Regions from separate parts of the Paenibacillus sp. FSL L8-0340 genome, predicted to be linked through region 2. Evidence: predicted binding sites of a transcription regulator. Region 2 holds the regulator's gene; the other holds the start of a gene.

Region 1 (6,782 bases), 180 kb from region 2:
TTTGGGATTTTTTTGTGAAAGTCCGTTCGCTTCATGCAGATCCAGATACCACGAAGGGCCATGGTGCTGTGCCAGCTGAAATAAGGCTCCTGCCAGCGAATGGCTGGCCTTCGATTTACCACGGTAAGGAAAGGTCCGGTTTAAATCCGGCTTGCCTCTGATCTTCTTACGGTAAGCCTTTTTATTCACCAGAGGGACTATAATAAGTCTGCCTTTTAGGAGGATCAGTTCTCTGCGGGTGAACATTCCCGCCAGATTTTGCGCTGCACGGATGCTGGCCGGTTCATTCCCGTGTATTCCAGACACCACCATAAAGACCGGGCCGGGACGTGGGCCACTTACGACATAATAGGGAGTTGCATAAGACGTATCTGGCGCAAGCATACTTTTCTCGACGAACACCAAATCTCACCTCCGGAGCGGTTCCGTAAATGAATATCTATATATAAGTATTCGTATTGCTGCTTAAAGTTTGGACACTCCGGGAAAAACATCGTCCATTAGCCTCAGCAGGCTCCTGTCTAGACACAAAAAGCCCGGTTTCCCGGGCTCTGTTAGTCATACTTTTATGCTATTGATACTGCGGGAGCCAGTCGCCGTGGGCAGCTATCAATTCATCACACATGTTCACAATATCATCCATCGACAGCTCTGCCGCCGTATGCGGGTCTAGCAGGGCCGCGTGATAGATATGCTCTTTTTTGCCGGTGATTGCCGCCTCGATGGTCAGCAGCTGTGTGCCTATGTTCGTGCGGTTCAGAGCGGCGCATTGCGGAGGCAGATCCCCTACAAAGGTAGGTGTAACCCCGCTGCTGTCCACTAGACACGGAACTTCGACACAGGCCTCCCGTGGCAAGTTGGTGATCAGCCCTGTATTCATTACGTTTCCGCCAATCTTGAACGGTACATTTGTCTCGATTGCTTCCAGAATATAAGAGGCATATTCATGCGAGCGTTCATGCTGAAGCTCGTGGTTGCCGACGAGTTCCTCGCGCAGCTGCTGCCAGCGGCCAATCTGCTCCACACAGCGGCGCGGATATTCGTCGAGCGGAATCTGGAAGCGTTCGATCAGCTCCGGGTAGTTCCTTTTTATAAAATAAGGATGGTATTCCGCGTTATGCTCAGACGATTCTGTAATGTAGTAGCCGAACTTCTGCATCATTTCATAACGTACCATATCTGTGTGAGGCTCCAGCTGTTTCTCTGCCGCACGGCGCTTAATCTCCGGATAAAGATCCTTCCCGTCCTTCGTGACCTCCAGCAGCCAGGCCATGTGGTTGATTCCGGCGATCTTCGCCTGCACTCCCGTCTGGTCGATTCCAAGGTGGCCAAATAATCCGGGGATACACTGCTGCACACTATGACACAGTCCTACTGTCTGCACACCGCCATAGGTGTTCATTACATTCGTCAGAACAGCCATTGGATTGGTATAGTTCAGGAACAGCGCATCCGGGCAGACCTCGCGTACATCCGCAGCAAAATCCAGCATCACCGGGATGGTGCGCAGATTGCGGAAAATACCGCCGATGCCGACCGTATCCGCAATTGTCTGCCGCAAACCGTATTTCTTCGGAATTTCAAAATCGGTTATGGTGCAGGGATCGTAACCTCCGACTTGAATCGCGTTAATGACATACTTGGCGCCGCGCAGCGCTTCTTTACGGTCGGAGTAAGCGTTAATCCTGCATGTGCTGCCGCTGCTATTCTTAATGGAGTTAAGCATGTTCTCTGAGTCCTTTAGCCGCTGATGATCAATGTCGAACAAGGCAAGCTCGAAACCCTGCAGCGCCGCTGTCGCTATGCAGTCACCCAGAACGTTTTTGGCGAAAACAGTGCTTCCTGCACCGATAAATGTAATTTTGGACATGAACAATACGCCTCCTGTTGGTTGCGGTAAGAATGCCTGCCTTAAGCAAATAAGGAGTTTATGCAGTGGTGAATAGGGCAGATGATTGCAGTAATGGCAGTCATTATCCGCTGTTTCCTTGCTATATTCACTATAAATTAGAATGCCGGAAATGAGTATGGAGAAATACAAGTGAGATATGGATCTTTGTTGCATTTGGAATCGTGATGTAGTAGCCTGAGATTAATTGCAATATCAATATGACTCACTCATTTATGTATGGGAGGCCCTTCAATGAATCTCGAACATTCGTACTTCACTGCCAGCTTTAATCTCGTACCAGAAGAGCAAGACATGGCCGTATTATTCAGTGGTGAAGGCAGACCCGTACCCGGTCACAAGATCGGCCCCTCCGTGCATGATTATTTTTTGATCCATACCGTGCTGGATGGTGAGGGCTTCTTTCAAAGCGGGAATGTCTCGCTGCACTGCCGGACCGGAGACACGTTTGTTATTTATCCGGGGTCCCTATTCAGTTACCAGGCAGACAAGGACAGCCCTTGGCACTACGTATGGGTAGCCTTACAGGGTGAAGCTGTTGCGGCACTGCTCTCCGATGCCGGGATTACCAAGGAACGTCCGCTGCTGCATTCGGGGAATACCCGTGAGCTGCACAGCCTGTACGAACATATTCGCTTGGCCTTCCAGCAATCCCCTTATCCCCGCCTGGAAAGCCTGGAGGCCTCCGGCTGGACCCGGCTGCTGCTCCACCAGTTTGGTCTGGCCAACCTCAGTGTCCTTCCAGCCCGTCCCAAAGAAATGCCTGAGGTCATTGACCGCCAGATCGACCAGGCGATCCGTTGGATCTCGCTGCAGTTCCACCAGCAGATCAGCATCGACCACATGGCGGCGACGTTGGGCTATCACCGGGTGCATCTGTCCAAGGCATTCAAACAAAAGACCGGTTTGTCTCCCAAGCAGTATCTGCTGAAGATGCGGATGGACAAAGCCAGGGAACTATTGGGGGGAACACTCACCATCGATCAGGTGGCCTCATCTGTCGGATTCAACGACGCCCTCTACTTCTCTAAGCAGTTCCGCAAATACACTGGCATGCCGCCGAGCGAGTATCGCGCCGTTCTCCGTGAGAGTTAAGGGGAAATGCTGAACAACCCTGACGGAATTCACCGGCAGGGTTGTTTTAAAACCTATTACTTTCTTACCGTCTTGTCAACATATTGACCTGTCAATGGATCATAGTGAGGACGTTCCCCGGCGATCTTAAGCTCAATTCGTTGCACCGAATACAGCAGCTCCCCGAAACCGATAAAAAACACGCCAATCAGGCAGGACCAGATGAACAGATAGATACCGGCAGATAATGTACCCATATTCATGGCGACAGGAATCGAAGCAATCAATCCAAGAACAATTATACCGCCGCCTAAATATTTTAAATGTTCGCCTTTCATTGACTTCCTCCTATCTGCAGAACAGACTCATTATAATTTGTTGAAATTCATCCCGATTAGACCTGCGACAAAACTAACCAGCAAGTAGACAATGATCATCACAAGCGAAACTTTAAACAGGTTAACCGATCTTTTCATTGTTTACTTCACCTCCTGTTAGCCCGCCTAATGGGTTTCTTATTTATCCGATGAAAGAAAATGAAATCCTAAATTATTCCAACGGCTACTCGTGCTAATTGTAGTGTTTCAATACCTTCCCGTCAATGTTGCTCCTTGCAGCGTATTAGTTAATTGATGCAATTAGGGTGATGCGGTATACTGCTGTGTAGACTTTATACTAGTGCAGAAAAGATTAAGGAGGTTGTCTAATTGAAGGAGATTCGTATGCAATCAAAAGACCGCGCCGTAAGCTTCAGACTCATTGAAGAGTCTGGAGAATTTATAGTGTTTGACATGTCATTGTCTGGCCCTGCGCGGGATAGAACAATCTACAGCGGAACAAGTTTTGAAGCGGCCTGGAAAGCTGTCGAGGCTATAGTAGGGGTAACGGCTATACCGGACGAATTCAAACCATATGCAACATTGAAGTAACAAGCAGAACGCAATTTTTTATGACATGAACATATAAATTTTAAAGAAAGGGTCCCAGGATTGGGACCCTTATTTATGTAGTCGCTTGAATAACATCGTCAATCATAATCCAATCATATTCATACTCAATCTGTAATTTGACCTGTCGCATTTGCAGGTCCACTGACATGACAACGCCCCTGATCTTATGATCTTTCTCTGGATCGAACAGCGTGATCGTGATCTGTTCGTTGTAACGCTTGGAATAAGCAAGCACTTGATCTATCAGCTCCCATTCCTGAGCATCGAGCACGGGTTTGCTTCGCAGGCGCTGTCTTTCTTCATCCTGGATGATCCGGCGCTTGTGCTCCGGAGTCATCACCCGGCTGCAGTCGAATATGCTGTCAAATTTCTTCATGTTGTCTGACCTCCTCAGTCCCTATAAATAAGAACACTTGTTTGTATTATAACCATCTTAGAGAAATTAAAGCAACGGAAAAATCCGCCAGTTGAACACTGGCGGACTGAGAGCTAAACGTTATTAGATTGAATATTACACCAAGAAAGGTATGCCCGATTCACCGCGACGACCAGGTTATGGGGACAATTATTTCATGTTCTCCACCGGCAGATTCATAACGAAGTACTGAATAGCCAATTCTTTTTCAATCGTCTTCAATACATCTTCTTTCGTACTCTCGTACACAAACGTTTCCTGCTTTAAATAAGTCAATACAATATTGCAGCTATGGTCAAAACTGGCGAGAGCTTTGCTGTCTTTCTCTTCAAGCTCCAACCGCATTTGGGTAACCAGAATCAAATATTCTTCAATCAAAGCCATCCGGTACGCATCTTTCAATACGTCAGCTTGTCCCCAAGCATACATGCCCCCCTCTATTACTTCAGAAGAGTGCTCCACATACTCAAGACTTGAGTTCAATAGCAGCAATTCGATCCGTTCAAGGATTTCATGATAAATCCCTTTGATAACATTCCTTGTATCCACAGCCATTCACCTCTCCAACTCCATTTTTCTGAGAAAATCAACCTATCCGTCCTAACTGGAGGGTGCTTGGGTCTAGATTCACTGTAAACAGTTTCTTTAAGAATAACCCGGTTTCAAACTAATGTATATAATAATAATACAATATTGTAACCAATAGGTCTGTTAAATTCTTCTAATCCTGTTTAATGATAAGTAGAGATCATAATGCCACAGTTTCAAAAGGAAGTGAAACGAATGAGAAAAATAGAAATACAGTCGGCCTTGGAGCAAAGTATGAAGCAGCGTGTTCATCTTGTGAGCGGTGAAACTTTTACCGGCCTTTGTGAAATTGATCATCCTTCGGATTCTTTAAGCATTTCAACAAATAAAGGTATCCTTACGGTACCTTTTTGGACCATAAAACGTTTTGTTCACAGCAGAACATAGTCAAACCAGCCTTGCTTTTTTAAAAAAATCAACCCGCCAAGATACGGACTGGCGGATTGATTAATGTACGCATTTCATGCAATTATTAGCTGAATTTCAATCCCAAACTTATATCTATAATTTACCATCCAAATGCCATGAATACAAGAAAATTCAACTGTAGCCAAGCATATTGCACATAAAGGCGGGGAAATAACTTCACCTTGGAACCACAGCGTTCGATTCAGCAGCCGGCCATTGCAGCCAGGCAGCCTTGCGAACCGGTCCTATAGACAAAAGCCGTACATATCACATGCGGACGTATGATTTTGGCTGGGAGGATGCTCTCTATAATCAGCTTTTGCTGAGCACCACCCGTGTGACGGGCAAGCCGCCCATATCGGATTTTCACTTCAGCTCTTCGGCCGGTATGACGGCATGAATGACGAAGGTCTCAGCGTGACCATGACCTCCGGCAGAATCCGGCCAGAAATGACAGGTGAGGGTTTTGTGTTCCCGGGAGTGGTTCGGGCCCTGCTCGATGACTGCACTACAACCAGAGAAGCTGTTACCCTGCTGCGCAGCATGCCGATCTCCGATTACAGGAACTTTCTGGTTTCCGACAGGCACGGTTCAATGGCATTGATCGAAGTAGCTGGGGCACATAAAGAAATTAAGGTTTATGATGCCAGGGCGGCGAGCCTTCCCCAGCTTATCGTATCCACCAACCACTATACGCTGCCAGCCATGCAGCAACATAACCTTCAGCTGATGCATAACTCGCAAGCGAGACAAGAGGCGATGTACTCTACTCTCTGGAAAGCAGGAACGGACTACAATCCGCTGGAAGCAATGAAACAACTGGCAGAGCGGCAGCCGGCTGGCCTGTTATTCAGGTCCGGTTGCCGCTCTATTCATACTTTTTTCTCCGCTCACTGCATGGCTTTGTTTAGGATGGAATGTACAAAAGCTGTCTTGCCCTCCGTATAGGCTTCTCTGTCATTGCGGTATTGTTCTGCCAGGGCCAGCTTTACTTCCTCATACGCCCGAACCGCAGCAGGATGACTCCGCAGATAGTCCCGGAAAGCAATATGCTCCAGATAACCTTTACCGTCCTTGGGACATACATAAAGATGATATTGCATCAAACCGTCATCCTTCTCGCACTCAAATACCTCTCTGCCCTCAATCCCAAGATTTCCAAGATGCACATAACCAAATTCCCGGAACCTCTCGACAATACCAGGCAGTGCCTCATAGCTCTCCATCACAAGATCCAGGTCTATAATCGGTTTGGCCGCCAAACCTTCAATTGAGGTGCTGCCCACATGCTCGACAGCAATGACAAGATCTCCAAGGATCTCAAGCATCCGCTTTTTGATTCTGCTGAATTCGGCCTTCCAAGCGGGATTATAAGGAACCACTTCAATAGGAACAGGGCTTACAGCGATGACCGTCACCTTCTTTGCTGGGTTAGTTA
Region 2 (6,782 bases):
AGTGCTTCATAAGGATTAATCCCGATCATCTTTGTAAAAGGGAACGTCTCATAAGTTTCATAAAGATTCCTGGCTTCCCTGCGAACAGCAACTTCAAGCTCTTTAGGATCAATGGAGTCACCTGCAGCTTCACATGCATTGCGGAAGGCTTCTTCAACACTCCGTTCATCCCAGAGCAATGTATCGTCAAGATCAAATAGTACGGCGGTAATTGGCATTAGATTTCTCCCTCTCCCTACGCTGTTATATCTTCCTACTCGTGTACTACTTCGATGTTATTGGCTTTGCCGAACTCCTCCAGGCGTACACCCATGGCCTCAGTGTTATAGCGGTTAATCAGCTTGGAGAAAATCCACTGTTTGCGCTTGCCCTTATATTTAAGCACGACCACTCCACGGGACAAAGTGATCTTCTCAATATCTCCAGCTTGCAGCCAGCGTTCACGGTTATACTTAATCGTAGACACTCTGTTGCGCTCAACCTTCAGATACGGACGCCGGAAGAATAGAAGTGCCGCCAGCGCAAAGTAAAGAACGACGCCCAGCCAATTGGCAAGGATGCCACTGCCTCTGGCCTCGTCGATCGAGCCTACCACCCAGAACATAATTCCAAGCAGCATTAGAACAACAGGAAATGCAATGTTGCGGCCCTTAAAGATATCACTATTTTTCGCAGCTGATTTTGACGAAGAAGCATAAATGGAATCCTTGCCCTGCTTCTTTCTTTGCTTGTTGATCTGCTGTGTGTTGCGTTGAACCATTCTTTCCCAAGAACGGGCCATGTCAGTTCCCCCTAGTCATCCTGTAATATCTATGAAAAAGACACACTGGACTAATGTTTGAGTCCCTTGTTGCCTTGTTCATGCTCATCATTATCCACGATTTCAATAGTGTCGAGCTGGGCCCGGAAGTTGCTGCGGATGTTGCCCAGATAAATCTCGCGGAGCTTGGCCCGTTCAGCCAATTCCTCTTCACTCAGGCCGCCATTCTTCTGTTTGCGTGCCAGTTCATTGATGCGTGCGACCAATTCGTCAATATTCAATGCTTTCCCCTCCCCTATAAATTCATTCTAACTTTGCCATGAGAAAAAGAGCTTGTCAAGGTCTACCCCCTGAAAGCTCTTTACGTCAGTCTATACTGCTTATGATGAAGTTAATACACAGGCAATGTCAGTATATCTCCGGCCTGAATGTTCCCGTTCTTCAAACCGCTTGTTTTTTTAATTCCTTCTATATATACGACCGTCTTCATTCCCGCTGGTTTGTTCTTAAGGGCGATACTCCAGAGCGTGTCTCCGCGTTCAACTACTACCCGCTTTTCCTGCTTCACTAATGATGCTGAACTCGCAAAAACATTACCAACAACTGTAAATCCCGATACAACAAGCATAAAGACCAGCATTAGCTTCACCAGATACTCTTTCCGGCATAGTCCTATGATCTCCGAAAATAAAGCGGCGGCGGATTGTTTCATTTCATTCATATGATTAGAAGCAGAATGTCCTCTAGTTGAATTAACTTCACCGGCCTCTTCGTAGATGCTGCGGTATGTACTGTATTTTAACATTGTCATCGTCCTCCAAACACTTGTTCTTACTTTCGAAAATAATATAACACGAACATGTGTTTTGATCAATAGATTTTTTAGAACAATTGTTCGCTTTTTTTCCGTATCCATAAATGTGTCAGTTTTCAGCACCGGCATTGCCTTTTCCCGCCATTTTCAAACCGTTATTGGATACTAATATGGTAAAAGGCTACTATTTCCACTATTAATCTCAGATTGTTAGAACTTATGTTTGTACGAACGGAAGTTCTATGTTATAATTTTCCCAAACATACTATATGGGGTTGATTCCGATGTCAAAGATTTCGAGTCGTCAGCTGGCGATCCTGGAATTTATACGTAACGAAGTCCGTAGCAAGGGTTATCCTCCGTCCGTCCGGGAAATCGGTGAAGCTGTAGGCTTGGCCTCAAGCTCCACAGTGCACGGCCATCTGGACCGGCTTGAGAAGAAAGGCCTTATCCGCCGCGACCCTACGAAACCGCGTGCAATTGAGCTGCTCGGCCAGGAAGATTCCGAGAATGTACATCAATTCGTACAGACGGTTACCCGTATTCCTGTCGTAGGTAAGGTCACCGCCGGGGTGCCGATTACCGCAACGGAGAATATCGAAGATTACTTCCCACTACCTTCCCACTATGTGGGAGATAACAAGGTATTTATGCTCTCCGTTCTCGGTGACAGCATGGTGGAAGCAGGTATTATGAATGGTGACTATGTAATCGTCCGCCAGCAGCAGACTGCTGACAACGGCGATATCGTCGTTGCCATGACCGAAGAAGACGAAGCTACAGTCAAGACATTCTACAAAGAACGTGACCACATTCGTCTACAGCCGGAGAATCCGGCTTATGAACCCCTCCGTCTTAACCGCGTTACGATTTTGGGACGAGTTATCGGTCTCTTCCGCGATATCCATTAATATTTTTGTTCATATTTAAGGGCTGCTTCACTTGAAAAAGTGAAGCAGCCCTTTCCCCTTTTCAAATGGTCATTTTACTCATCACGAACATTTGTTCTGTTTATCCCATATAACAATTCCTTCGAACAGCAACAGCACTCCGCACATATTCTGATAGCAAAGGAGTGCTGAATCTATGCCTAATTATCGGATTATTGTTGATTTGTCGCAGCGCATGCTTTATTTGCTTGACAATAACATCGTTACCAGAGGGTTCCCTGTCGGTATTGGCACCATGCTTACCGTTACACCGGCGGGAGAATACACTATCATTAACAAACAGCCTAAGCCTGGCGGACCCTTCGGTGCATTCTGGATGGGTCTATCCAAACCACATTACGGCATTCATGGAACGAATGACCCTTCCTCCATCGGACATATGGTCTCCCATGGCTGTATCCGCATGTACAATGAGGATGTGCTGGCCCTTGCAGCAATCGTGCCTATTGGAACACGGGTTACAATAAGGGATTAACAGCATGGTGATCAGACAAAAGCAAAAACACCCTAAGGATCACAAAAAAATGATCGAGGGTGTTTTTCATTGTGCTTAATATGGGTCCTTCCTGTCTGCCGATTCATACCGGTCGCGTATTTCACGATTTTTAGCATATATGTACAAATCCAAAGCTATTATTCCTCTCCGGGCAAGTTTAACCAACAGTACGAATGCGTAAATACAAGCTACAACCGATATGAGCCACATCAATACGCTAAACACGCCAATTCCATTAAGGAATAAATTTCCTCTATGCACAAACAACTTTCACTCACTCCCCTGTATTCTTGAATATGAAAATACCCCACCATTCTGGCAGGGTACTGTTATTTCGTCACTATACTATTGTTTGGAACAAATTGTATATGATCTTTATTTCTTCAGCTTCAGCTTAGGCTCTATCGGAAAGGCTGGTTTGTTGTGTTTCGGCAGCCTCATCAGAGGAACCATGTCCGGGACCCAGCAAATTCAGCACAATCACACCAATGACGATTAAGGTTATTCCTATTACGCTGCCTGTATTTATTTTTTCTTTCCAGATCAGTACCGAGATAAGAACTGTAGCTACCGCCCCGATTCCAGACCAAATTGCATAGGCCGTATTTAATGGAATAGTCTTCAGTGATAACGACAAAAAGAAGAACGAGCAAATAAAACTAATCAGCATTACGATTACAGGAATAATTTTGGTGAATCCTTGCGATGCTTTGAGCATCGAAGTTCCTACAAGTTCGCTGGCAATGGATATCGCCAAAAACAGATACGGCACTTACTTCTCCTCCTTTACTCCGTCCATCAATTCTTTGTAAATGCGTTCTTTTAACTCCTGATCTGGCGGTGCCAGTCCAAACTTTTCTGCAAACCAGAGTCCGTCGGTCACCAGTCGGGCAATGGTTGCACGAAGTGGATCCACACCGTCATTTTCAAAATTGTGTTGCCATTCAGCATATTTCTCCTGCATGTTTGTCAACAACCCTGGATTCGTAAATAAAGCTGCTGCCAGCACCGAGTTCATGTCACTGCCTTCTCCAAAACCATAAAAAGTAGATTCAATGTACGCCCTGCTCCATTTACCAGCTTCTCGCTGGTCATGCTCTACACGGCTCTGAACATCTTCCGTAAAGTTTCGGGTCAGCTCATCCACCATACCGGAAACCAGTTGTTCCTTGTTAGGAAAGTGATACAGTAAACCGCCTTTGCTCACGTTGGCCGCTTTGGCCACAGCTTCCAGAGTTAAGTGCTCCACCCCTTGATCACGAACAATGGAGGAAGCCGCTTGCAAAATCATTTTTTTCTTAGAGCTGTTGTTATGTACAGTCACCTTATCACCCCCATTTGAACTGTACCGTCTGGACGGTTTTTTGTCAAACCAATATAAGTATAAATAACCTGACTACTCCGCAAGCAAAAATATATTGTGAATACGCTATCCGCTTGCAATGCCCACAAAATGGGTAATAACTACCATATAGTTTGAAGATCAGCTATTCGTTCCGCTATTGGCCGTTCTCTTTAAGTTTGGTTACGCGCATATGTCTTATCCATACTTATGTAAGGTGAATGAATGGGCTATCCTAGAGTTATACAGGAATTCACCCTTACAGGCGGGAGGAAAAAGATGAAAAAGAACAAACCATTCTATACAATTTGGTGGTTCTGGGTGGTCTTAGTAGCCGCCGGCATCATAGGGTTGGTTACCCTCGGGAACGATGACAAGTCAGATGATCATACTTCTTCGATTACGGCGCTAGCAACACCGATGGTTACTGCCAAGCCAACAACTGAATCAAGTCCATCTCCAGCAACAAAACCAACGACTAAGCCTACAGCAGAACCTACAACTGCCCCACCCCTTTCACCTTCAGCCGAACGAACTGTCAACGCCACTCAAGCAACGTCTGCTGATCAAGTACCTTTATCTGCTGACGAGGTGCTGGCTTTTACTGCCAATCTTACAGGTAAAACTTTTATAAAAGACGTAAACGTCGGGACAGACAATATAACGGTTACTTTTTTTGAGACTTACCAAGCATATAAAGAAGCGAACCCAACCTCCGGCATTACAAAAGAAGATTACATCGATTACTTTTCTACAGGCGACCAAATAAACAAACTGCTCATGGAAGAAACAAGCCGATTATTTGCGCAATTCCCCGGAGCTGCTTCGATTGACATGGTGATTCCCTACGATGGGAAAATCTATTCCGTAGCTCTCACGCAAGGAGAAATCGAGCGATTTTATAACGTGGACTTCAGTACACTGGCTTCCAATGAGATATGGAGAGAGAAAGTAAGCAATCCACACTTCAACAAAAGAGACCGGCAACAATTCGTTGAGCAGTTCATCCAAGTAAATTAATAAGTAGTTTGTGATGTACACCGATTAATTGTATAATCTACTAAATATTAACTAGGAGTGACCGCAATGAGTAAACTCACGCGTTCAGACAAAGCTATCGTTTCCTTTTTACTTGGTTTCGCCTCCGTGTTCATTATTGCATTCTTCGTAATTCGATATATTGTGCAAAATGTTTCATTTGCTCCATAAAATCCATAATCACTTTCGGCACCTGTATGGGAAAAGCTTAAACATAGACATCAATACCCCGTCATTATAAACACTGACGGGGTATTGTTCGTCAAAGGATGGTGAACTATTTTCCAGTTACAGTAGCCGTAAAGACTAAAGGTCCGGAGACAAAAGCAGTAGTTGCCGGAGTCTGATTCTCAATGATCAATTGATAGTTTTGTACACCCAGTGGCGCTGTTTCTACAAACAATTCTTCAAGTGTTATATTATTATCAAAGACATTAGTTACCAGATTATAGTAAATTTCAGTACCAGCCCGCCAAATACGCACAAGAAGTCTAATATTTCCGGCTCCGACTAATCTAACACCAATTAAGGCCCTTAATTCCACCCTATGGTTGAATGACTTGGGATTTGCAGGGTCAATAAACACCGACAACGATGCAATCTGTACGCCTCCACCATTATTAGGAATAGGCAAACTGATACCATTAGTAATAGGAGTTACAACATTATCACTATACGCAATAACCGTTTCTGCCATTTCATCATCTCCTCCCAGTTCTGCTTTATACTATTCTTGGGAGATGTTAATGCGTAGATTAATAACACCCGGCTAAACATCTTTTTTAGTTATTGCGCTAAGTAAAACTGACAGGATCGGAGAAAAATAATGAATAACATATTAATAGTTGAAGATGATATCGCTTTGAGCGATGGTATTGTAAAGAATGAAATCACAGGTATGCAAAATACAGTAGTAGTGATTGGCGGAACACTTAGCTTGATTATTGGTTTAATTGGTGTACTGATTTGCAAATGCGATATTAACTAGTATTTTGACCCGTCGCCAGGAATTTGCCATATTGCAAAGCACTGGTATGACCAATAAACAATTGAAAACAATGCTTATCTATGAAGGGCTGTACTTGGTACCAGAGTATGCTCAAGCTTATTAGGAAGTCTATCCTTACTCTTGATTGCAAAACCCTTTACTGATTTAATGTGGTTTATGAGTTATAAATTCATTATCTGGCCCTTGCTCGGTGTACTGCCTATTCTATTATTACTTGGAATCTGTATTCCACTAGCCGGCTATTCTCTAAGCGGCAGAAAAAGTATTTTGGAACGGCTTCGGACAGCTGAATAAATAGCTAATTTCTCTTACTTTTTTTATCTTAATACAAACAATCTATCATTCACTCTCATAAGCTGTATTAGCTACATGA

What was found. Region 2 encodes LexA, which represses DNA repair genes until DNA is damaged. Its sites were predicted from a motif close to CGAACATATGTTCG; they were not measured.
Region 1: the regulator LexA is predicted to act here: its motif matches at 4,340-4,353, upstream of NST07_RS18085 (YolD-like family protein).

What each region holds. Positions count from the first base shown of each region.
Region 1 covers NZ_CP151967.1:4,056,211-4,062,992, forward strand. Annotated here, with positions in the region: gene NST07_RS18060 (succinylglutamate desuccinylase/aspartoacylase family protein) at 1-402, opposite strand, end outside; gene NST07_RS18065 (alpha-glucosidase/alpha-galactosidase) at 572-1,870, opposite strand; gene NST07_RS18070 (AraC family transcriptional regulator) at 2,144-3,004, shown strand; gene NST07_RS18075 (hypothetical protein) at 3,061-3,321, opposite strand; gene NST07_RS18080 (hypothetical protein) at 3,691-3,912, shown strand; gene NST07_RS18085 (YolD-like family protein) at 3,986-4,309, opposite strand; gene NST07_RS18090 (hypothetical protein) at 4,499-4,897, opposite strand; gene NST07_RS18095 (hypothetical protein) at 5,132-5,323, shown strand; partial or broken gene NST07_RS18100 (C45 family peptidase) at 5,684-6,292, shown strand; gene NST07_RS18105 (GrpB family protein) at 6,235-6,762, opposite strand.
Region 2 covers NZ_CP151967.1:4,238,487-4,245,268, forward strand. Annotated here, with positions in the region: gene NST07_RS18955 (HAD family hydrolase) at 1-218, opposite strand, end outside; gene NST07_RS18960 (hypothetical protein) at 254-781, opposite strand; gene NST07_RS18965 (DUF896 domain-containing protein) at 832-1,041, opposite strand; gene NST07_RS18970 (LysM peptidoglycan-binding domain-containing protein) at 1,152-1,565, opposite strand; gene lexA (transcriptional repressor LexA) at 1,859-2,485, shown strand; gene NST07_RS18980 (L,D-transpeptidase) at 2,661-2,999, shown strand; gene NST07_RS18985 (multidrug efflux SMR transporter) at 3,415-3,792, opposite strand; gene NST07_RS18990 (TetR/AcrR family transcriptional regulator) at 3,793-4,344, opposite strand; gene NST07_RS18995 (hypothetical protein) at 4,642-5,382, shown strand; gene NST07_RS19000 (hypothetical protein) at 5,678-6,097, opposite strand; partial or broken gene NST07_RS19005 (FtsX-like permease family protein) at 6,284-6,703, shown strand.